DNA from 3 places in the Arthrobacter sp. BI5 genome. Region 2 is predicted to be linked to each of the others. Evidence: riboswitches for the same ligand, from Rfam matches in the RefSeq annotation. Region 2 holds a riboswitch; each other region holds the start of a gene.

Region 1 (6,972 bases), 1.3 Mb from region 2:
CTTCGGCCTCGGTGACGTCGCTTTCGCCGATCTGGCCGGCCCCGAGGCCCACGATGGAGACCTCGATTCCAGTGTTTCCAAAGGCTCTTTGCTCAAGCATTCTTTCGCTCCTCCTGGCCGGAGACGCTGCAGCCGGAGTGGGCGGCGTCGCTGTGCACCCAGAGCGCGGAGGCCACCTCGTCGGCGAGGTCGATGTCGCGCAGCGCTGACCCTGCGCCGATCCGGACCACGAGCGGGCCGCCGAACGGTTTCCGGCCCAGGACCTCGACGTCGGCGTCGAGGTCGATCTGCTCGGCGGCGAGGTAGCGCAGCAAGTCGGGGTTCTCGTCGCTGATCCGGGTGATCCGGCCGGTATGGCCCTCGTCGAGCTCGCTCAGCCGGTAGGCCGGCGGCATCAGGACCGAGCCGTCGGCGGCGGGAATCGGGTCGCCGTGCGGGTCCCGGACCGGGTTGCCCAGTTTGGCGGCCATCCGCTCGATGAAGGTGTCGGAGACGGCGTGTTCCAGCAGCTCCGCCTCGTCGTGGACCTCGTCCCAGCGGTAGCCGAGCTCCTGCACCAGGAAGGTCTCAATCAGGCGGTGCCGTCGGACCATCGAGAGGGCCAGCCGCACGCCGTCCTCGGTCAGGGTGACGGCGCTGTACGGCTTGTGGTCCACCAGGCCCTGATCCTTGAGCTTGCGGACCATCTCAGAGACGGAGGAATTGGCGACCCCGAGCCGCTGGGCCAGCTGGGTGGAGGTGATCGGCTTGTCCTGCCACTCCGTGAAGGAGTAGATGACCTTGACGTAATCCTCTATCGAGGAGGAGGGCGGGCTGGTCTTCACAGCCCAAGCCTACCGTCCGGCGGCGCCGGTGAACGTGAGCCACAGCAGGACCAGGTTCAGTGCCACCACCAGGACCACGCTGACGATCGCGGCCACCCGCAGGATCACCCCGTCGGCGAAGCGGCCCATCAAAGACTTGCTGCTGGTCAGCACCACGAGCGGAACCAGAACGAACGGGATCCCGAAGCTGAGCACCACCTGGCTGAGCACGAGCCCCCAGGTGGGGTCGAAGCCCACTGCCAGCAGGACCACCGCGGGGATCAGGGTGAGCACCCGGCGCGTCATCAGCGGAATCCGGATCGTCAGCAGGCCCTGCATGATGGTGCCGCCGGCATAGCAGCCCACCGAGGTGGAGGCCAGGCCGGAAGCGAGCAGGCCGACGGCGAACACCACACCCACCACCGGGCCGAGGTTGGCCGTGATGGCGGCGTGGGCGCCCTCGATGGTGTCCGTTCCCTCCTCACCGCCGAGCGTGGACGCGGCCAGCAGCAGCATGCCGATGTTGACGATACCGGCCACGGCCAGGGCCGCGACGACGTCCCAGCGCGTGGCCTTGACCAGCCGCGCCATCGCGTGCGGCGGCACGTGGAGGTGGGGGTTCGGGCGGTGCCGGTCCCGGGAGAGTGCGGAGTGGACGTAGATGGCGTGCGGCATCACGGTCGCGCCGAGCATGCTCGCGGCCAGCAGCACCGTGTCCGGGCCCTGGAAGCCGGGCACAAGTCCGGCCACTACGCCGCCGGGATCGGGCGGGCTGATGAACAGTCCGGCCAGGAAGCCGACGGTGATGATGCCGAGCAGGAAGATAATGACGAACTCAAACGGCCGCTGCTGGTTCCGGCTCTGCACGGCGAGCAGTGCCATGGAAATGCCGCCGACGATCACGGCGCCGAGGGGCAGGGGGAGGCCGAACAACAGGTACAGGGCGACGGCGCCGCCCACCACCTCGGCGAGGTCGGTGGCCGCCGCCACGATTTCGGCCTGGACCCAGAAAGCACGGCGCCACACCGGCCGGAGCCGTTCGCCGAGGATCTCGGGAAGGCTTTTGCCGGTGACGATGCCGAGTTTGGCGGACTGGTACTGGACCAGCACCGCCATCACGTTGGCCGCGACGAGGACCCAGACGAGCAGGTAGCCGTACTGCGCCCCGGCCGTGAGGTTAGCGGCGACGTTGCCGGGATCCACGTAGGCGATGGCGGCCACGAACGCCGGGCCGAGCAGGCCGAGCAGGGCACGGCGGCGGCCCCGGACCCTGCGGGCGGGCGGCGGCCCCGCGGGGCGGGGTTCGTGTCCGGTGACGTCCAGCACTGCGGCTCCCATGAAGTTCCAGGGTGCCTACACACAAAAGTTAGGCACACCGAAATGATAGGTGCGGCATGCCCCCAGCGCAATGCGGGAACCTCAGGCCCGGGCGGCGCGCCAGGTTTGCGTCAGGTAGGGGAGCGGCAGGAGCTCGCCGGGAGTGTGCCCGAGGTGCTCGTGCAGGTACCAGTCGAGGTTGCCGAAGACCTTGGCCCGGGTGGTCTCGCCTGCCCGCAGGTAGTAGCTGCGGGACTTGGCCAGTTCCATGAGGTCCTGGCTGGTGACTGGGTCCTCCCAACGGGTGAGGTGGCTCTGCAACCCGGTGAATTCCGGTCCCAGCGGCGGTGTGAAGTCGGGCTTGTGGACGTCCCCGGCGTGCATGATCCGCGAGAGCCGGTGCACCCACGGGACCGAGGTGTCGAGTTGGTTCCAGATCAGGCCGAGGATGCCCTGCGGGCGCAGGATCCGGGCAGCCTCGGTGCTGGCCAGCAGGGGATCGCACCAGTGCCAGGCCTGGGCCACCGTGACCAGGTCGAACGCCCCGGACGCCAGTCCCGTGTGTTCGGCGGTGCCCTCGACGGCGGTGACGTCCGGCAACGTGCGGCGCAGCTGTTCCAGCATGTCCGGGGACGGGTCCACGGCCACCGTCTTCAGTCCCCGTTCGACCAGGAGAGCCGTGAATTTGCCCGTGCCGGCGCCCAGGTCGGCGGCGTCCCGGGCCCCGCCGGGGATCAGCCAGTCGGCCGAGTCCGCGGGGTAGCCCGGCCGGACCCGGTCGTAGTGCTCGCCGCCGTCCTGGAAGCTCTGGCCGAGCTCCTGTCGCCGGTGGTGGTGGAGTTTGGGGCCGCCGCGTGCCACGTGCGATCTCCTTCGGCAGCAATAGGTAAGTACCCTCCGAATTTACCGCACGCGGCCGGAGGCGGGGCCCCTAGTCGAGGGTGCAGGGGGCGGCTCCCGCGGTGCCCGGCGTGTTCGGCGCCCAGTGCGGGTAGCTGCGCGCGTCGTTGGCCGGCACCCAGCGGCCGGCGTCCACCACGTAGTCCCAGCCCAGGCCGCCCCGCCGCAGCTCCTGGAGACCGGCGAGCAGCCGCTGGGCGTCCTCGAGCCGGGAGCCGAGGCCGAAGCTGGCGCGCAGCGACCCGGCCGGCAGGCCAAGCCGCTTCAGCAGCGGATGGGCGCAGAACCGGCCGTCGCGCAGGCCGATGCCGTGTTCGGCGGAGAGGTAGGCGGCGACCAGTCCGGCGTCGTACCCGGCGACCGAGAAGTTCACGACGCCGATCGTCCCGGGCCCCTCCCCGCGGGCGGTGTCTTCGAAGATGTGGTGCACGCTCACACCCTCGATCCGCTGCAGGCCCTCCACCAGGAAGGAGCGGATGGCGTCCTCGTGGGCGTGCCACTGCTGTTCGTCAAGCGACTCGATCACCTGGCTGGCGCGGGCCAGCGCGGCGGCGCCGAGGACGTTCGGGGAGCCGCCCTCGTGGCGGGCCGGGCCGGTGGTCCAGCTGACGGTGTCGAGCCGCGCATCCCGCACGGCGCCGCCCCCGGCAAGGTGCGGGGTGCCGGCGTCGAGCCAGTCCGGCCGGCCCACCAGCACCCCGGCGCCGAACGGGGCGTAGAGCTTGTGGCCGGAGAAGGCGAGGTAATCGACGTCGTCGGCGGCGATGTTGATGCGGCGGTGCGGGGCCAGTTGGGCGGCGTCCACGGCGATCCGGGCGCCGAATTCGTGCGCCAGGGCGGCCAGCTCACGGATCGGCAGGATTTCGCCGGTGACGTTGGATGCGCCGGTCACGGCCAGCAGGCTCACGTCGCCGTGGGTGAGTTCCGTCCGGAGCCGTGCCAGGGTGCCGGCCAGGGTGGGCGCCGCGACGACGCTGCGGTGCGGGACGTTCTGCCAGGGCAGCAGGTTGGCGTGGTGCTCAATGTCGAGGTAAAGCACCTCGCCGGTGTGCTGGCCGCCGGCAACGGGCAGGCAGCCGGCCAGCAGGTTCAGCGAATCGGTGGTGTTCCGGGTGAAGATCACCGAGTCGTCCGGGCGTCCGCCGACGAACCCGCGGACGATGTTCCGGGCGTTTTCGTACACCGAGGTGCTGAGCTGGGAGGCGTAGCCGGCGCCGCGGTGCACGCTGGCGTAGTAGGGCAGGATCTCGTTCAAGTAGGCGGACACCACGGACAGCGCCGGGGCCGAGGCGCCGTAGTCGAGGTTGGCGTAGCGGACCTGGCCGCCCTGGATCAGCGGGGCCTGGATCTCGGCGCCGGAGACGGCGGACAGCGGCCGGCGCGCGGCGTCGAAGCGCGTCTCGGAAAGGGCCGCGCCGGCGCTGGTGGTGTGGGTGGGGATGGTGGCAGTCGTCATGGGACCTCGCTCAAAAAGGACCCCGCTCACAGGGGATCCGCGCTTGCCGGGTCCGCTCCGGACCGGCCAGGTCGTCACCCGGGGCACCCCGCCGCGAATGGAGGGTTGCCGGCCAGCAAACCGGGGTTTAGCGCTGGCACTCGTGACCTGTTTCGAGCCTAGGACATGGCCCGGCGGACGGAAAAGCGAGGCGGAAATATGAAGCGCTGTGTTACGAACTGCCGCGGGCGGGCCGGCTAGAGCAGGTCATCCAGGCCGGGGTTGAGGCGCTTGAGGACCTCCGAGTGCAGGATCGAGTTGGTGGCCAGGGCGTTGCCGCCGAAGGGACCGTCCTCACCCTCGAGCGAGGTGAAGCGGCCGCCGGCTTCCGTCACGATCGGGACCAGCGCCGCCATGTCGTAGAGGTTGAGTTCAGGCTCGCAGGCGATGTCGACGGCGCCTTCGGCCACCAGGCAGTAGGACCAGAAGTCGCCGTAGGCGCGGGTGCGCCAGACCTCCTCAGTGAGGCCAAGGAACTCATCGAGGTTGCCTCGCTGCTTCCAGCCGCCCAGGCTCGAGTAGGACAGCGAGGCGTCGGCCAGCCGGGAGACGTTCGAGACTTTCAGCCGGCTGGCGGCGGCCAGCGAGCGGCCCGTGTAGGCGCCGGCGCCCTTGGCCGCCCACCAGCGTTTGCCCAGGGCCGGGGCACTGACGACGCCGACCACGGGCTCGCCTTCATCGACCAGGGCGATCAGGGTGGCCCAGACTGGGACGCCGCGGACAAAGTTCTTGGTGCCGTCGATTGGGTCGATGATCCAGCGGCGGGAGCCGTGGCCGGAGCTGCCGAACTCCTCGCCGAGCACGGCGTCGCGGGGGCGGGAGCGGGACAGTTGCCCCCGGATGGCTTCCTCGGCGGCCTTGTCCGCGTCGGTGACGGGAGTGAGGTCCGGCTTCGTCTCGATCCGAAGGTCGAGCGCCTTGAAGCGGTTCATGGTCTGGGAATCTACGGAATCTGCCAGTACATGGGCAAGGCGCAGGTCATCGTTGTAGCTCGAAGCGGGTTGACTCATGCCTCCAAACTACCGCCAAAACGCGCCGCAGGCCGGGAGGCCACGTCGCCCGCTGCCGGGCGACCCGCTCGGCAGGCGCTGCTAGGAGACGCTGCCGAGTTCCTTGGTGTCCTGCGCTTCCAGCCGCGGGTCGGTGCCGAGCAGCCTGCGCAGCGAGGCGAGCCGGGCCGGGCCGGACGGGCCGGCGTGGCCGCCCTGCACCCAGGCGTCCACCCCACAGTTGACGGCGGAGGCGTCGTGCTTGCAGCCCCGTTCGCAGTCCTCGGTGCCGGGCGCCAGGTCCGGGAAGGAGCGCAGGATCCGGTCCGGGTCCACGTGGGCCAGGCCGAAGGAGCGGATGCCGGGGGTGTCGATGATCCAGCTGCCGGCGGGCGCATCGTTGACCTTCAGCGCCAGCGCGGAGGATGAGGTGTGGCGGCCGCGGCCGGTGACGGCGTTGACGCCGCCGGTGGCGCGTTCGGCGCCGGTGAGCGCGTTCACCATGGTGGATTTGCCGACGCCGGAGTGGCCCAGCATTACGGTGACTTTTCCGTCGAGGTACGCGCGCAGCTGCGAGACGGCGGTCTTGTCCAGCCGGGCGGAGAGGCCGTCATCGGAGCGGGCGTCGATGCCGGAGGCTGCCGAATCCGCGGTCTTGGAGATGATCACCGGGAAGTCGAGGTGCCGGTAGTTGTCGAGCAGTTCGGCAGGATCCTTGACGTCCGCCTTGGTGACCAGCAGCAGGGGCTCGATTCCGGCGTCGTAGGCGGCCACCAGGGCCCGGTCGATGAACCCGGTGCGCGGTTCCGGGTTCGCCGCGGCCACGACGACGACCAGCTGGTCGGCGTTGGCGACGACGGCGCGTTCGATCGGGTCCGTGTCGTCCGCGCTGCGCCGCAGCAGGGTGCGGCGGTCCTGGATCTTGACCAGCCGCGCCAGCGTGTCCGGCTCGCCGCTGACGTCCCCGACGAGGGAGACGAAGTCCCCGGCTACGACGGGGTTGCGGCGCAGTTCGCGGGCACGGGCCGCGATGATCTTGCGTTCCGTGCCGGTGCCTTCACCGACGACGGCGGTGTAACGTCCGCGGTCAACCGTGATGATGCGTCCGGTGACGGCGTCGTCGTGGCTGGGCCGGTCCTTGGTGCGGGGCCGGGTGCCCTTTTTATTCGGCCGGATCCGGACGTCGGATTCGTCCCAGGAGTCAGTGCTGCGGGCCACCGGCGGCGTCCTTCCCGGCGGAGGCTCCCGGGGCCAGCATGGCGTCCCAGAGCCGGGGGAAATCGGGCATGGTTTTGGACGTTGTGGCGATGTCCTCGACCTCCACGCCGGGCACGGCGAGGCCGAGGATGGCGCCGGCGGTGGCCATGCGGTGGTCGGCGTAGCTGTGCACGACGCCGCCGTGCAGTGAGGCCGGGCGGATGATGAGTCCGTCGGCGGTTTCTTCGGCGTCACCGCCGAGCCTTTTGAT
Region 2 (6,972 bases):
CGGGCAGGAACTCTTCGACAGCGAAGGCTGGCGCTACGCTGAACCCCTAACCGGCAACCTCGCACCGAACATACTGGCAGCACTGGTTGCCCGTCTCTGTGAACATACGTCCACGCCAAACGAGGGTGTGACCGCCATTTGGGAAGGATGGGGAGGACTTACAAGCTCCATCGGCTATGCCCAGCTCACTTTTTCGGACGACTCGACGCCCGTGGAGAATACTTCCGCCGCCGCGCTGGACACGGATCTCGGTCGCGGCCTGCTGCCATCGGAGGTGATCAAAGGCGAGACACTGACCCTGCCGGGCCGCGACTATTACCTGTTCGATGCCGCGCCACAGTTTTACCGTCACACCGCGTGGGTGGATCAAGTGCCCTGGCACCATTCCCCACAATTCCCGCAGTCACCGAGCATCCTATGGCCGGCAGACAGAAGCTGGGTCATGGTGACCGAAATTGACTTCGACTCCACGGTGGTCGCCGGCAGTCATGAACTCGTATCGGCACTAGTGCGGGACCCCGCCATCGAAGCGCTGCCATTGAATGAGGGCGCAGACCTGACATGGGACGCCGACGTTCCAAACCGTCCGGCGCAATAGCCCAGCCTTTCGCTTCAAGGCCATAATCGTGGCATGAGGATGACTGGAATTCTCCCCGAGGACGCGCCCGATCCCCGGGTCGAGCAGGCCAAGCGACTGAAACTCATGCCCATCCCCGTGATGGGACTCGTGTCCCAGCCCTCGCTGGAGGATGCGGATACCGTGAGTCTGACATCCGGCGAGGACGATCGTGGATACAGCGAAATGGCAGCGAGTGTCACCTACACCCTCTGGCGAAACCCAGCTGACCGCTCGGACCCAATTAATCTCGCCGACCCCAACGAGCAGGCTCGCAGAGCGATCGACGTCGTTCCGCCATGGCCCCGACCCGCATGGCTAGTCGAGCAGGTGCAGCGCATGCTATATCCGCAGCTGTGGGAGGCCGTGCGAACTACCTGGCACCGTGACCCATCCCCGCGCACTTCGCTCCACAGCGTGCTGGTCGAACACGTCAACCACATCCTCACGAACCGGTACCGGCAGGAGCTCGGACTGAGCGAAGGTTCCTGGGACCAACCCGCACTCGCAGTGACGGACCGGATGGTCAACGCTCAGGCCGGTGTCTTGGTGAATGGGGTCGAAGTACCCGGCGCTGAGGTCGATACTAATCCGATTGTATATGGCATTGGCGCGGAACTAGCGGGCGGCGGCGTCGTCACCGCCGTGCTTCCACGCGCCGAGCTCAAACTCATACAGGTGCAGTTCGCTACACGGGCGTAACGCCCCGCTGGCTCCGTGAACCGGTCCCCTGCCGATGCGAGCGGCGTCCACGATCTCCCGATCCCAACGACAGCAGCCCCCGTCCCCGCAATGCGGGGACGGGGGCTGCCTGGTCTTGACTCGTGCAGTTGTCTGCCGGTTACTTCTTACCGGCGGCCAGGAGGTCGGCAGTGCCCTGGGCGTCGGCGGCGTCGACGTCGTGGAGCGAGATACCGCGGGTTTCCTTCAGGAAGTAGACCGCCACGATGGTGACCAGGCAGGCGCCCAGCAGGTAGATGGCAACCGGGGTGGAGGACTTGTACTGGCCCAGCAGCGAGCTGGCGATGATCGGGGCAAGCGACCCGGCCACGATCGAGGTGACCTGGTAGCCCAGGGAAACACCGGAGTAGCGCATCCGGGTCGGGAACATCTCGGCCATGATGGCCGGCTGCCCGGCGTACATCAGGGCGTGGAAGAGCAGGCCGATGGTGATGGCGGCGAGGATGATGAGGTCGTTCTTGGTGTCCATCATCGGGAAGGCGAAGAAGCCCCAGGTTCCGCCCAGGACGGCGCCGGCCATGTAGACCGGCTTGCGGCCGAAGCGGTCGGAGAGCTTGCCGACCATCGGCACCACGGAGAAGTGGATGAAGTGCGCCACGAGGAGCAGCAGCAGGATGCGCGAGGTGTCGGCCTGGACGATCACCTTCAGGTAGGTGATGGAGAAGGTGACGACGAGGTAGTACAGGACGTTTTCGGCAAAACGCAGGCCCATGGCGGTGAAGACGCCGCGGGGGTAGCGGCGGAAGACCTCGGCCACGCCGTAGCCCTTGTTTTCCGTAACAACTTCCTTCTGTGCCTCGAGGAAGATCGGGGCGTCCTGGACTTTGGTGCGGATGTAGTAGCCAATGACCACGATCACGGCGGAGAGCCAGAACGCGATGCGCCAGCCCCAGCCGAGGAAGTCCGCCGAGGACAGGATGGAGGAGAGCAGGAAGAGCACGCCGGTGGCGAGCAGGTTGCCCATCGGGACCGCCGACTGCGGCCAGCTGGCCCAGAAGCCGCGGGACTTGCTGGGGCTGTGCTCGGCGACGAGCAGGACGGCGCCGCCCCACTCACCGCCGACGGCGAAGCCCTGGGCAAAGCGCAGGAAGACCAGGAGCGCCGGAGCCCAGTAGCCGATCTGCTGGAAGCTCGGCAGGCAGCCCATCAGGAAGGTCGAGACACCGACCAGGATGATGCTGAGCTGCAACAGCTGCTTGCGGCCGAACTTGTCGCCGAAGTGGCCAAAGACGATGCCGCCGATGGGGCGGGCAACGAAGCCCACCGCGTAGGTCAGGAACGCGGCGATGATGCCGTCCAGTTCCGTTCCGGAGTTGGGGAAGAACATCTTGCCAAAGACCAGCGTCGCCGCCGAGGCGTAGAGGAAGAATTCATACCACTCCACCACCGTGCCGGCCATCGAGGCTGCCACTACTTTCTTGAGACCTGACGTCTTGACGTCGGTGTCCTCTGCGCGCCTTGCGGCGGCGTTTTCCGTGCTCATGCGAACTCCTTCGGTGTCGCCTTCGACACCCTGTGGACCATTGGGCTGACTAACGTGTGTGTGAGTTGGGACACACGGCGTCATTCTCCACGAGTATGGACTGCGGGCGCGGAAGGCTCAACGACCAATCGCGCAGAGGGCGTCTGCAAAAATGCACACGAGCTGGTGCCGGCTAGGCGAAGAAGTTGCCGCGGAGCTGTTCGCTGAGCTGCCCGATTTCGGTCAGGAAGCCGTCATGGCCGATCGGCGCCTCGATGACGTGCACAGGCACCTCGCCCGGCAGCGCGCCGGCGAGTTCACGGGACTGGGCCGGGAAATACAACCGGTCCGAGTCCACGGCCGCCACAAAGAACTCCGCGGTGGCCCGCGAAACAGCCTGCTCCAGGCTTCCCCGGCCGCGGCTGACGTCGTGGCTCATCAGCGCCTCGGTGATGGCGATGTAGCTGTTGGCGTCGAAGCGGCGGACCAGCTTGTTGCCCTGGTGGTCCAGATAGCTCTCCACCTGGTAACGGCCCCGGCCGGCCAGCGACCCGGCTTCCAACGGGTCCTCCGCCGCCTGGGCGTTCCGGCCAAAGCGGGCGTCCAGCTCCGCGGCGGAACGGTAGGTGATGTGGGCGATCCGGCGCGCCAGGGCCAGGCCGGCGTCCGGTTCCGGGCCGCCGTAGTAGTCACCGCCGTTGAAGTTGGGGTCCTGGCGGATCGCCAGGGTCTGGGCCTGGGCGAACGCGATCTGCTCGGCGGTGCTGCGGGCGCCTATCGAAATCACGGCGCAGCGCCGGACCCGGTCCGGGTAGCTGACCGCCCACTCCAGCGCACGGGCTCCCCCGAGCGAACCCCCCAGCACGGCATACCAGCTGCTGATTCCCAGCGCGTCGGCGAGCCGCGCCTCGGCGGCGGTGCTGTCCCGCAGGGTGACCAGCGGAAACCGCGAGCCCCAGGGCCGTCCGTCGGGGGCCGGCGTGGACGGCCCGGTGGAGCCGTAGCAGCCGCCGAGGATGTTGATCGAGACCACAAAGTACTTGTCCGTGTCCACCGGGGCGCCCGGGCCGGCCAGCTGTTCCCACCAGCCCGGCTCTTCGCCGGCGCCGCGGGTGACGTGGGTGTCGCCGGTCAGGGCGTGCTCGATCAGCACGGCGTTGGAGGCGTCGGCGTTCAGCGTCCCCCAGGTCTCGTAGGCGAGGGTGACCTCCGGCAGGGTGGCACCGGATTCAAGGGCCAAAGAACCGAGCGGGAGGTACTGCACCGTCCCATCAGGAACAGTGGAGGGTTTGCATTCGGGTACACCCGTGCGGGTGACGGCAATCGTCATGTGAGGACCTAACTTCGCGCTTGCCCGCCGTCAGCTGACCGGCAGGCCAGGTCTTCACCCGGGGCACCCCGCCGCAAATGGAGGGTTGCCGGCCAGCAAGCCGGGGCTGTCGCTGGCACTCATGACCTGCCTCGATTCTACGAAACCCGGCGGCGCAAGCGCGAAGATTGTGACGGCTGTGTGACAGCCGGTCCCGTCGGCGCCGCCCGCCTCAGGCGTTCTTGGCCGCGCGGAAGCCGGCGTCGAGGTCCGCGATGATGTCGTCGATGTGTTCGAGTCCCACCGAAAGCCGCACCAGGCCGGGGTTGACGCCGGCCACCGCCTGCTGCTCCGGCGAGAGCTGGCTGTGCGTGGTCGACGCCGGGTGGATGACCAGCGAGCGCACGTCGCCGATGTTCGCCACATGGGAGTGCAGTTCGAGGGCGTCGACGAAGCGCTTGCCGGCCTCCGCTCCCCCGGCCAGGTTGAAGGAGACGACGGCGCCGGTGCCCTTCGGCCCGTACTTGCGGCCGCGCTCGTACCAGGGGCTGGACGGCAGCCCGGCGTAGGCGACGGATTCGACGTCGGCCCTGGCCTCCAGCCATTCGGCAACCCTGACGGCGTTGGCAACGTGCCGCTCCATCCGCAGGCTCAGCGTCTCGATGCCCTGGGCGATCAGGAAGGCGTTGAACGGCGAGACGGCGGAGCCGAGGTCGCGCAGCAGCTGGACCCGGGCCTTGAGGATGTAGGACAGGTTGGCGCCCAGCGCACCGTCCGCGCCGAGGTCTCGGGCGTAGACCAGGCCGTTGTAGGTGGGGTCAGGGGTGTTGAAGCCGGGGTAGCGCTCCGGGTCCTTGCCGAAGTCGAAGTTGCCGGAGTCCACGATGACGCCGGCAATCGCGGTGCCGTGCCCGCCGAGGTATTTGGTGGCCGAGTGGACCACAATGTCGGCGCCCCACTCGATCGGCCGGATCAGGTAGGGGGTGGAGAGCGTGTTGTCCACGATCAGCGGCACCCCGGCCCGGTGCGCCACGTCCGCGATGCCCTCGATGTCCAGCACGTCCTGCCGGGGGTTGGACACCACCTCACCGAAGAACAGCTTGGTGTTCGGCTGCACGGCGTCGCGCCACTGCTCCAGGTTGTCCGGGTCCGCGACGAAAGTTACCGAGATGCCGAATTTCTTCAGCGTGTGGGCCAGCAAGTTGTAGGTGCCGCCGTAGAGGCTGGGGCTGGCCACCACATGGTCCCCGGCCTCGGCGATGTTGAGGATCGCAAGGGTTTCGGCGGCTTGCCCGGAACTGAGCAGAAGCGCCCCGAGGCCGCCCTCGAGGCTCGCCACGCGCTGCTCCACCGCGTCCTGGGTGGGGTTTCCGATCCGGGTGTAGATGGGGGCGAGTTCGGCGAGCGCGAAGCGGTTGGCCGCGCTTTCCGCGCTGGGGAAGACGAACGACGTCGTCTGGTAGATCGGCAGCGACCGCGCACCGGTGGCGGAATCCGGCTCCTGGCCGGCGTGGATCTGGCGGGTTTCAAAGGACCAGGCGTTGGACATCGGGGATCTCCTGAGTGACTGGGCACAGGCCCTTCCGGTCCTCCCGGGACCGGAACGGCTCTGCCGCCGCGCTTGCCTCCCGGCGGGCGCCGGAGGGCCAGGTCTTCACCCGGGGCACCCCACCGCGCAAGGAGGGTTGCCGGCCAGCAAGCCGGGGCTTGGTGCTGGCACTCATGACCTGGCTCCAGTTTAGGAAGGCTCGACGGCGGCTGGATAGCTTTGTGACGAATATGAATTTGGCCCGTGGACCGGCCCTGGAGCCCTGGAAAATGACATCCCATCAGGGTTAGGACAGCCTAAGCTGAGAGCTCCATCACAAAGTGCCAAGATGAGGGCATGCGCATGGATCACGTCTCTTACGCCTGTGAACAAGATGGCCTCGCTGCCACCACCGAACGTATCGCGTCCGCCCTCGGGGTCGAAGCCGTCAAGGGCGGAGTCCACCCCCGGTTCGGGACCCGCAACATGATTATCCCGCTCGCCGGGCACAAGTACCTGGAGGTCGTGGAGGTCCTGGACCACCCTGCCTCGGACAAGGCGCCGTTCGGCCAGGCCGTCCGGGCCCGTTCCGCCGCCGGCGGCGGCTGGATGGGCTGGTGCGTTGAGGTTGACGACCTGGCACCCTTCGAGGAGCGCCTGGGCCGGTCGGCCGTCAACGGCAACCGCAAGTTCCCCGACGGCCGCGAACTGGTCTGGAAGCAGATCGGCATCCTGGGCCTTATCGCGGATCCGCAGGTCCCCTACATGCTCAAGTGGGAGGGCGATCCCGCCCTGCACCCGTCCAACGCCTACGAGAGCGGCGTCAAGATGTCCGCGCTCACCATCGCAGGCTCCGCCGAGCGGGTCACCGAGTGGCTGGGCGAACCGGTGGAGAAGCCGCTGGAGGATGTGGACGTGAACTGGCTGGCCCCGCACGGTACGCCGGGCATCCTGTCCGTCACCTTCGAAACCGATTCCGGAGCCGTCACCATCTGACGCTTCCTGCCCGAAAAACTTCGGCCGCCAGCAGCGGGTGCCAATGATGCCACCCACCGCTGGCGGCCGAATCCTTTTAAGGCCTGGTGCGCCTAGCCGAGGCCGATCGCCTTGCCGAAGAGGCTGAACCCGACGAAGGCCACGATGTCCAGCAGCGCATGGGCGATCACCAGCGGCATCACGCGTCGCGTCTTCGTATAGATCAGCGCGAAGATGACGCCCATGATGGCGTTGCCGATGAAGGGCCCAAAGCCCTGGTAGAGGTGGTAGCTGCCGCGCAGCATGGAACTGGCGAAGATGGCCAGCGGCATGCCCCAGCC
Region 3 (6,972 bases), 1.5 Mb from region 2:
CCGGATTTACGTCAACGGGCCCACGAGGTGGCGGGCCGCGGAAGTCGGCTGCCCGCCGGCCCTGCGCCCGGCAGCCTGCCTGCTGCTGGCCATGCTCGCCGCGCGGGGCGTCTCCGAGCTGCGCAACATTTACGTAATCGAACGCGGCTACGAGGACCTCGCCGAGCGGCTCAACACCATCGGCGCCAGGATCGAGTACTTCCAGGACTGACTCGTCTGACCGGCGCGGTGGGGTAGCGCACCGGGGGAGGGGCTGGCGCACAATGGTTGCATGCGCACCTTCGGCGTTGAGGAGGAACTGCTGATCGTGGACCCCGTCACCGGGGTCCCGCTGGCGCTCGCCGACGCACTGTTGAGGGGGCTGAGGCCGGCCCCCGGTGCCGGTCACGATCCGTACGCCGCCGCCGCCGCGCCGCCCGCGTCTGCCGGTCGCGATCCGCACCACGACGATTCCGGTTTCAGTTTCGAGCTTAAGCTCGAGCAGATCGAGACGCAGACCGTCCCCTGCCTGGACCACGGCGGGCTGCTGCAGCAGATCCGGCAGTCCCGGGCGTTCACGGACCGCGCCGCCCTGACCCATGGCGCCCGGGTGGCGGCCCTGGCCACCTCGCCGCTGGCGTCCGCTACGCACACAACCCCCAACCCGCGCTATGCCACCATGCAAAAGCGGTTCGGCCTCACCGTGCAGGAGCAGCTGACCTGCGGATTCCATGTCCACACCTTCATCGAATCCCCGGAGGAGGGCGTGGCGGTCCTGGACCGGATCCGGGACAAGCTGGCGGTGCTCATCGCGCTCAGCGCCAACTCGCCCTTCTGGAACGGGGCGGAGACCGGCTTCGAAAGCTACCGTACCCAGGCGTGGAACCGCTGGCCGGCAGCCGGTCCCGCCACGATCTTCGGCAGCCTTCCGGTGTACCGGCGGGTAGTCACGCGGCTGCTGGAGAGCGGGGTGCTGTTTGACGAAGGCATGGTCTACTTCGACGCGCGGCTGGCCCGGCACCACCCCACCGTCGAGGTCCGGGTCGCGGATGTCTGCCTGCGCGCGGAGGACGCAGCGCTGATCGCGGTGCTGGTGCGCGCACTGGTGGAGTCCGCCAGCCGGGAGTGGCGCGACGGCGTGGATCCGGCCCCGGTACCGACGGTGCTGCTGAAGATGGCCGCCTGGCAGGCCAGCAACTGCGGGCTGCGCGGCGAGCTGCTGGACTTCGGCAGCTTCCGGCCCGCCCCTGCCGCCGAGGTGGTGCATGCGCTGGTGGACTTCGTGGCCCCCGTCCTGGCGGAGCAGGGCGAGCTGGAACTGGCGCGCCGCGGCGTGGACCGGGTCCTGGCGAACGGCACCGGGTCGCAGCTGCAGCGCCAGGCGCTCTGCGCGCCCGGGCTGGACACGCCCGCCGACGACGCAGGCCTGGCCGCCGTCGTCGCCCACGCCGTGCGGGTCACGACGCACGGCGCGGACGCCAGGGCGGCAGCGGAGCCGACCCCCGTGCTCTCACGGGTACGCCGGGACTAAACCTGCTTGAGTGCCTGCCCGAGGTCGCGGATCAGGTCCTCGACGTCTTCCAGGCCCACCGACAGCCGGACGACGCCGTCGCTCAGCCCGATCGCTGCCCGGCCGTCCGGTCCCATGGCGCGGTGCGTCGTGGTGGCCGGATGGGTGATCAGGGACTTCGAATCACCCAGGTTGTTGGAAATATCGATGATCCGCAGCGAGTCCAGCAGCGCAAAGGCGGCCTCCTTGGCCGTGCGGCCGGGCGAGGGTGACAGCTCGAACGTCAAGACGGTGCCGCCGGCCTTCATCTGCCGTGCGGCCAGCTCGTACTGCGGATGGGATGGCAGCAGCGGGTACTTGACCCAGCTGACCGCCGGCTGCTCCTGGAGCCACTCGGCCAGCCGCAGCGCGGAGGCGGAGGAGTGGTTCACCCGCAGGGCCATGGTCTCCAGCCCCTTGGTCAGCACCCACGCGTTGAAGGCGGAGAGCGCCGGGCCGGTGTGGCGCATAAGCTGCTTGACCGGGCCTTCGATGAACTCCTTGGTGCCCAGGATCGCGCCGCCGAGCACCCGGCCCTGGCCGTCAATGTGTTTGGTGCCGGAATACACAATCACGTCCGCGCCGAGTTCCCCGCAGCGCTGCAGCAGGGGAGTGGCAAAGACGTTGTCAACGATGACGGTCGCGCCGGCGGCGTGCGCCAGTTCGCTCACGGCGGCGATGTCCACGATTTCCTGCATCGGGTTCGACGGCGACTCGAAGAAGACCGCCGTCGTCGGCTCCGACAGCGCCGAGCGCCACTGCTCAAGGTCGGGGCCGTCCACGAAGACCGTCTCCACACCCCAGCGGGGGAGGATCTCGTTGAGGATCACGAAGCAGGATCCGAAGAGGGAGCGGGCGGCGACTACCCGGTCGCCGGCCCCCAGCAGCGCCCCCAGCGCGGTGAACACGGCGGACATGCCGGACGCCGTCGCGAAGCATGCTTCGGTTCCTTCCAGCAGCCGGAGCCGCTCCTGGAAGGTGGCCACCGAGGGGTTGCCGTAGCGCGAATACACAAAGCGTTCGTCCTCGCCGGTGAAGGCGCGTTCCGCGGCGGCGGCGGATTCGTAGACGAAGCCTGAGTTCAGGAAGATCGGTTCGGTGGTCTCCTGGAAGCCGGTGCGGTCGAGTCCGCCGCGGACGGCCTGGGTGTCCGGGCTCCAGCCTTGGGCATCGGGATTAAAGCTCACTTAGTGCTTTCCGGGGTTGGTGGGCAGGCCGCGGTTTTTCCAGCCGTTGACGGTGCGTTCGCCGTGACGGTCCGGTTCGCCTTCGAAGCCCTCGAGGACGTTGTAAGAGGTGAAGCCGGCTTCCGTCGCCGCTATTGCCGCGGCGACGGACCGGGCGCCTGAACGGCACAGGAAGACCAGTTCGGTTCCTCCGCCTTTCGGGGCCCGCTGTTTCAACTGTTCAACAAACTGCGAATTGGGGATGCCGCCGGCCAGGTTCCACTGGATGAAGAGCGGATCGTTCCGTCGTTCGCCCGCGGCCGTGGTGTCGGGGGTGCCGATCCGGGCCCATTCGCCCTCGGTGCGGACGTCCACCAGGACGGCGCCCGCCTCAAGCGTGGCCCATGCCTCCTCCGGGCTCAGGTCTCCGGCGTAGTTCATGCGTGGCCCCCGCCGTCGAACTCGACGTCCAGCTCATCCACCGCGTTGGCGACGGCGGCGTCAGCGCTCGCGATGGCGGACGGCAGCACGAGCGCCTGGGCCACGATCACGGTGCTGCCATTGAAGGTCGCGGAGGGGCTGCCATGCAGGACATAGCCCTCGGCCAGGGCGGCGGAGACCCGTTCGCAGAAGCTGCGGTCATCGGGACCGGTGAACAGGCGGTAGGCCAGCCTCGCTTCGGCGGCCGGGCCGGGGGCGGCGGAGGACGGGGCGGGGGCTGTGGCGGGCACAGCGGGTGCGGACGCGTCGGGCACGACGGATCTCCTTACTTTCACGCTTGCAGCTCGAACTCTCGATATGCCGAGTATTCACCTGAGGCACCCCGCCGCGAAAGGGAGGGTTGCCGACCGGCCAGTCAGGGCTTGGCGCCGGGTCTCATTACTCCCCAAAAACGTAGCACTTCCGTGCCGTCGGCACCGGCGGCGCCGTCATGTTAAGTCACGGGCCGGCGTTTCCAGCAACGGCATGGGCGCGGGTAGCGCTGGCAGCAACCCCAGTACTCGTGGGCATCCGGCGCAGTGCCTGCGGGGCAGATTCGGGTAGTTCCTACTCGGGATATCCCTGGCCACCCTCGCCTTGACTGGGACGGGCACGACCGACGTGCCAGCAGATTTCCAATGGGATAACCAGCATTAGCCAGGCGCTGCACTGGGGCACCCGGCATGTCTACGAAGGAACTGGATTTTTATGGGACCACCTGTGAAGCCCCGCGTGCTCATCACCGGCGCGGGGGGACCTGCCGGACGGGCCGTCGCGGCCCAGCTCAAAGCGCGAGGCGTCCCCGTCCTGGGTACCGACATCCGCGAACTGCCGGCAGGGTCGGGAATCACCGCCGTCCGCGTCCCGGAGGCCTCGGATCCGGAGCTGGTCTCGGCGCTCCGCCGGCTGGTGGCCGCCGAAGACGTGAACGTTGTCATTCCTACCGTGACTGACGAGCTGCCGCAGCTGGCGGCCTTCCGGCCCGCCTTCGGCCCCGATGTCCGCGTCATCATTGGCGAGCCGGGACCCGTGGCCCTCGCCCACGACAGGCTCTTTACCGCATGGCGGCTGCAATCGGCCGGGGTGGCCGTCCCGCGGTTCGGGGTGCCCCGGGATTTCTCCGGCGCTGAGGCCGCCATGGAAGCGCTTGGCGGACCGGTAGTCGTCCGCCCCCGGGTCTCCGGCGGCGGCAGCGGCGTGACCGTCGTCGACGGAGGCAGCGACGTGGACTGGCACAGACTGCCGGAAGGCCAGATCGTGCAGGAATTCATCCCGGGAACCGCTTACGGCCCGATGGTCTTCGGCACCCCGGTGCAGAACGCGGCCGCTCCGTTCGTCGTCGTTATCGAAAAAACTGCACCGGCCCAGGGGAAGGCTGGAAACGCGGCGGCCGCCCGTCGGGTCGAAATCGGCGAGGCCATGGATGTGGGAAATGTGGCCATGGCCGCTGTCCGCGCGCTTGGGCTGACCGGCCCGGTTGGCGTCGATGTCAGGCGGCGTGCCGACGGGACGCCGGTGGTGCTCGGTGTGACCGCCCGGTTCGGCAGGAACAGCGGGCTCGTCCCGGAATTGCTCGACGCCGTTCTAGGGGCATTTACCCTGCCATCGTTCAACCCGGCATCCTTCCGTCAGTTCCCACGGGTGCACGGCAATGCCCTGGTATGAGGTCCGCGCCGCAGTGCGGCGTCGCCGCGGGGTGCCCACCCTGCTGGACATGTGGCCGACTGTGTCGATCATTGTGCCGGCCTTCAACGAGGCGGCCCGCATAGAGAGCTGTGTACGCTCCATCCAGCTCACCAGCTACGACCGTTACGAAGTGGTGCTGGTCGACGACGGCTCGACCGACAACACGTTCGAACTGATGAAGGGCGTGGCCGCGGCCGATCTCCGAATCAAAGTGCTCAGCCAGGCCAACGTGGGCACAGGTGCCGCCCTGAATCTGGGCTTACGGCACGCATCCGGCGAGGTCGTGGTGTTCATGGATTCGGACGTGGTCCTCTCACGGAACACGGTCAAAAGGATGCTCCAAGGCTTCGCGGACGAGAATACCGGCGCGGTCTGCGGCGACGCCCGGCCGGCCACGGCGGCCCCGGAGCGGCCCCGGATACCATCCTCCCTGAGCCGCGGCGCCGGGTTGCTCCGGAGAGCCCTCGCCGTGAGCGGCTGCCTGCCGGCCCGCCCCGGCAACATCAGAGCGGTATCCCGGGCCGTGCTTGAGGAAATCGGACCTCTCCCGGAAGACCTGCTGGTGGGCGGAGACCGGGAACTGATCAGGCGGGTGCGCCGCGCCGGCTACCGGGTGGCCTCCGCTCCGCGTGACTTGGCCTACGCCGATACTTCAGCGACTACCGCGGGGGACCGGTTCCATCGCCCAAGGACCCGGAGCTGAGCTCGGGTCGCTCCGCGCCTTACTCGATCGTGGCGAAAAGTTCGTTGAGCTCCGCCGTGAGCTGCCGCCGCAGTTCGGGCGTGCCGATCTCCTTGCCGTCGATGTGGTTCACCGGGGCGAGGAGCCGGATGCTCGAGATGAGCCAGACGGCGTCCGCGTCGTACAAGTCCTCGGGGACCAGCGGACCGTAGCCGAGTTCCCACCCGGCGGCCTTCGCCGCAGTGAACAGGGCGCCCTGCGAGGTGCCGGGAAGGATTCCGCTATCCAGCTGCGGGGTGATCAGCCGGCGCACGGTCCGCACCCCGCCCGCGCCGTCGTCGGTGGATTCCAGGTGCGCCAGCAGCACGGTCGACGTCGGACCCTCCAGGACCCGGCCGTCCGCGGAGGTGAAGATGACATCGTCCGCGCCCTGGTGGTGGGCATACCGGAGCGCCGCCATGTTCACCGCGTAGGACAGCGTCTTGGCGCCCAGCAGCAGCCACGGGGCGCGTTCGCCCACCTCGCTGTCATAGCCGCGGTCCAGCAGGATGACGTCAATGCCCGTCTCACGCTGCAGCCGCCCGACGGCCGGCGGAGGGGAGGCCTGGACCCAGCACGTCGGTGCGGAGTCGCCCTCGACGCCGCGGGTGGCGAGCAGTTTCACCACCACCTCGTCAGCCGCACCGTCAGCTTCGCCAGCATCGCCGGCGTCGTCAGCCGGGCCGCCGAACTCGCTGATGGCCGTCCCGATCGCGCGGCGCCAGGCGTCCTCGTCCGGGATGGCCAGCTCCAGGGCGCGCGCGGAGCCGGCCAGCCGGCTCAGGTGGGCCTGCAGCTTGCGCGGCCGTCCCCCCACCACCAGCAACGACTCGAAAACGCCGTCGCCGCGCGTCGCGCCCTGGTCCGTGGCCATCAGCTGCGGCTTGGACGAGTCGGCGACGCGGCCGTTTTCAAACGCGGGATCGAGGAACACCAGCACCGTCGGGCGGGCCGGAACAGAGGCAGGGGTAGTCATGCCTTCAGCTTAGTGCGGCGTGCCGGGATAGGATTTGCGGGTTGCCCGTTCCGGAACTGTTCCGCGGGTCTGGATCATGAGGGGTTCGCCTGTGCTGTGGCCATTTCCGCTAGTGGGAACACTCCCGTCCTGGGTCGTCCTCATTCTGACCCTGGTCGACCTCGTCATCAGGGTCCTGGCGCTGGGCATCATCCCGGGCAACCGCCGTCCCACCACCGCCATGGCCTGGCTGCTGGGCATCTTCTTCGTCCCGGCCCTGGGCCTGGTCCTGTTCCTGCTCTTCGGCAACTTCCGGCTCTCCCGGAAGCGCCGGGCGCAGCAGGAAGCGGTGAACACCCGCGTGCGCGCCGGCACCTCCGAACTGGCGATGCTGGAAAGCAGCTACGAGGGTCCGGAGTGGGTGTCCTCCGCGGCG

Evidence for each region. Region 2 has a riboswitch for S-adenosylmethionine ahead of metX (homoserine O-acetyltransferase MetX). Riboswitches for the same ligand answer to the same signal wherever they lie in the genome.
Region 1: it holds a riboswitch for S-adenosylmethionine, as region 2 does, so the genes downstream of both, AC1MED_RS12505 (aminotransferase class V-fold PLP-dependent enzyme) here and metX (homoserine O-acetyltransferase MetX) in region 2, are expected to answer to the same signal.
Region 3: it holds a riboswitch for S-adenosylmethionine, as region 2 does, so the genes downstream of both, AC1MED_RS17090 (DUF1737 domain-containing protein) here and metX (homoserine O-acetyltransferase MetX) in region 2, are expected to answer to the same signal.

What each region holds. Positions count from the first base shown of each region.
Region 1 is NZ_CM155264.1:2,716,923-2,723,894, reverse strand. Features, by position in the region: gene AC1MED_RS12525 (aldo/keto reductase) at 1-100, opposite strand, end outside; gene AC1MED_RS12520 (metal-dependent transcriptional regulator) at 93-824, opposite strand; gene AC1MED_RS12515 (Nramp family divalent metal transporter) at 834-2,141, opposite strand; gene AC1MED_RS12510 (class I SAM-dependent methyltransferase) at 2,223-2,981, opposite strand; gene AC1MED_RS12505 (aminotransferase class V-fold PLP-dependent enzyme) at 3,052-4,476, opposite strand; SAM riboswitch class IV at 4,511-4,624, opposite strand; gene hisN (histidinol-phosphatase) at 4,713-5,525, opposite strand; gene rsgA (ribosome small subunit-dependent GTPase A) at 5,607-6,722, opposite strand; gene aroA (3-phosphoshikimate 1-carboxyvinyltransferase) at 6,706-6,972, opposite strand, start outside.
Region 2 is NZ_CM155264.1:1,375,177-1,382,148, reverse strand. Features, by position in the region: gene AC1MED_RS06225 (hypothetical protein) at 1-598, shown strand, start outside; gene AC1MED_RS06220 (hypothetical protein) at 632-1,318, shown strand; gene AC1MED_RS06215 (MFS transporter) at 1,458-2,840, opposite strand; gene metX (homoserine O-acetyltransferase MetX) at 3,013-4,149, opposite strand; SAM riboswitch class IV at 4,161-4,276, opposite strand; gene AC1MED_RS06205 (bifunctional o-acetylhomoserine/o-acetylserine sulfhydrylase) at 4,361-5,677, opposite strand; SAM riboswitch class IV at 5,741-5,856, opposite strand; gene AC1MED_RS06200 (VOC family protein) at 6,014-6,652, shown strand; gene AC1MED_RS06195 (CPBP family intramembrane glutamic endopeptidase) at 6,745-6,972, opposite strand, start outside.
Region 3 is NZ_CM155264.1:3,679,657-3,686,628, reverse strand. Features, by position in the region: gene AC1MED_RS17110 (UDP-N-acetylglucosamine 1-carboxyvinyltransferase) at 1-211, shown strand, start outside; gene AC1MED_RS17105 (glutamate--cysteine ligase 2) at 272-1,510, shown strand; gene AC1MED_RS17100 (O-succinylhomoserine sulfhydrylase) at 1,507-2,715, opposite strand; gene AC1MED_RS17095 (rhodanese-like domain-containing protein) at 2,716-3,135, opposite strand; gene AC1MED_RS17090 (DUF1737 domain-containing protein) at 3,132-3,425, opposite strand; SAM riboswitch class IV at 3,464-3,578, opposite strand; gene AC1MED_RS17085 (ATP-grasp domain-containing protein) at 3,883-4,839, shown strand; gene AC1MED_RS17080 (glycosyltransferase family 2 protein) at 4,826-5,563, shown strand; gene AC1MED_RS17075 (aminodeoxychorismate lyase) at 5,583-6,557, opposite strand; gene cls (cardiolipin synthase) at 6,634-6,972, shown strand, end outside.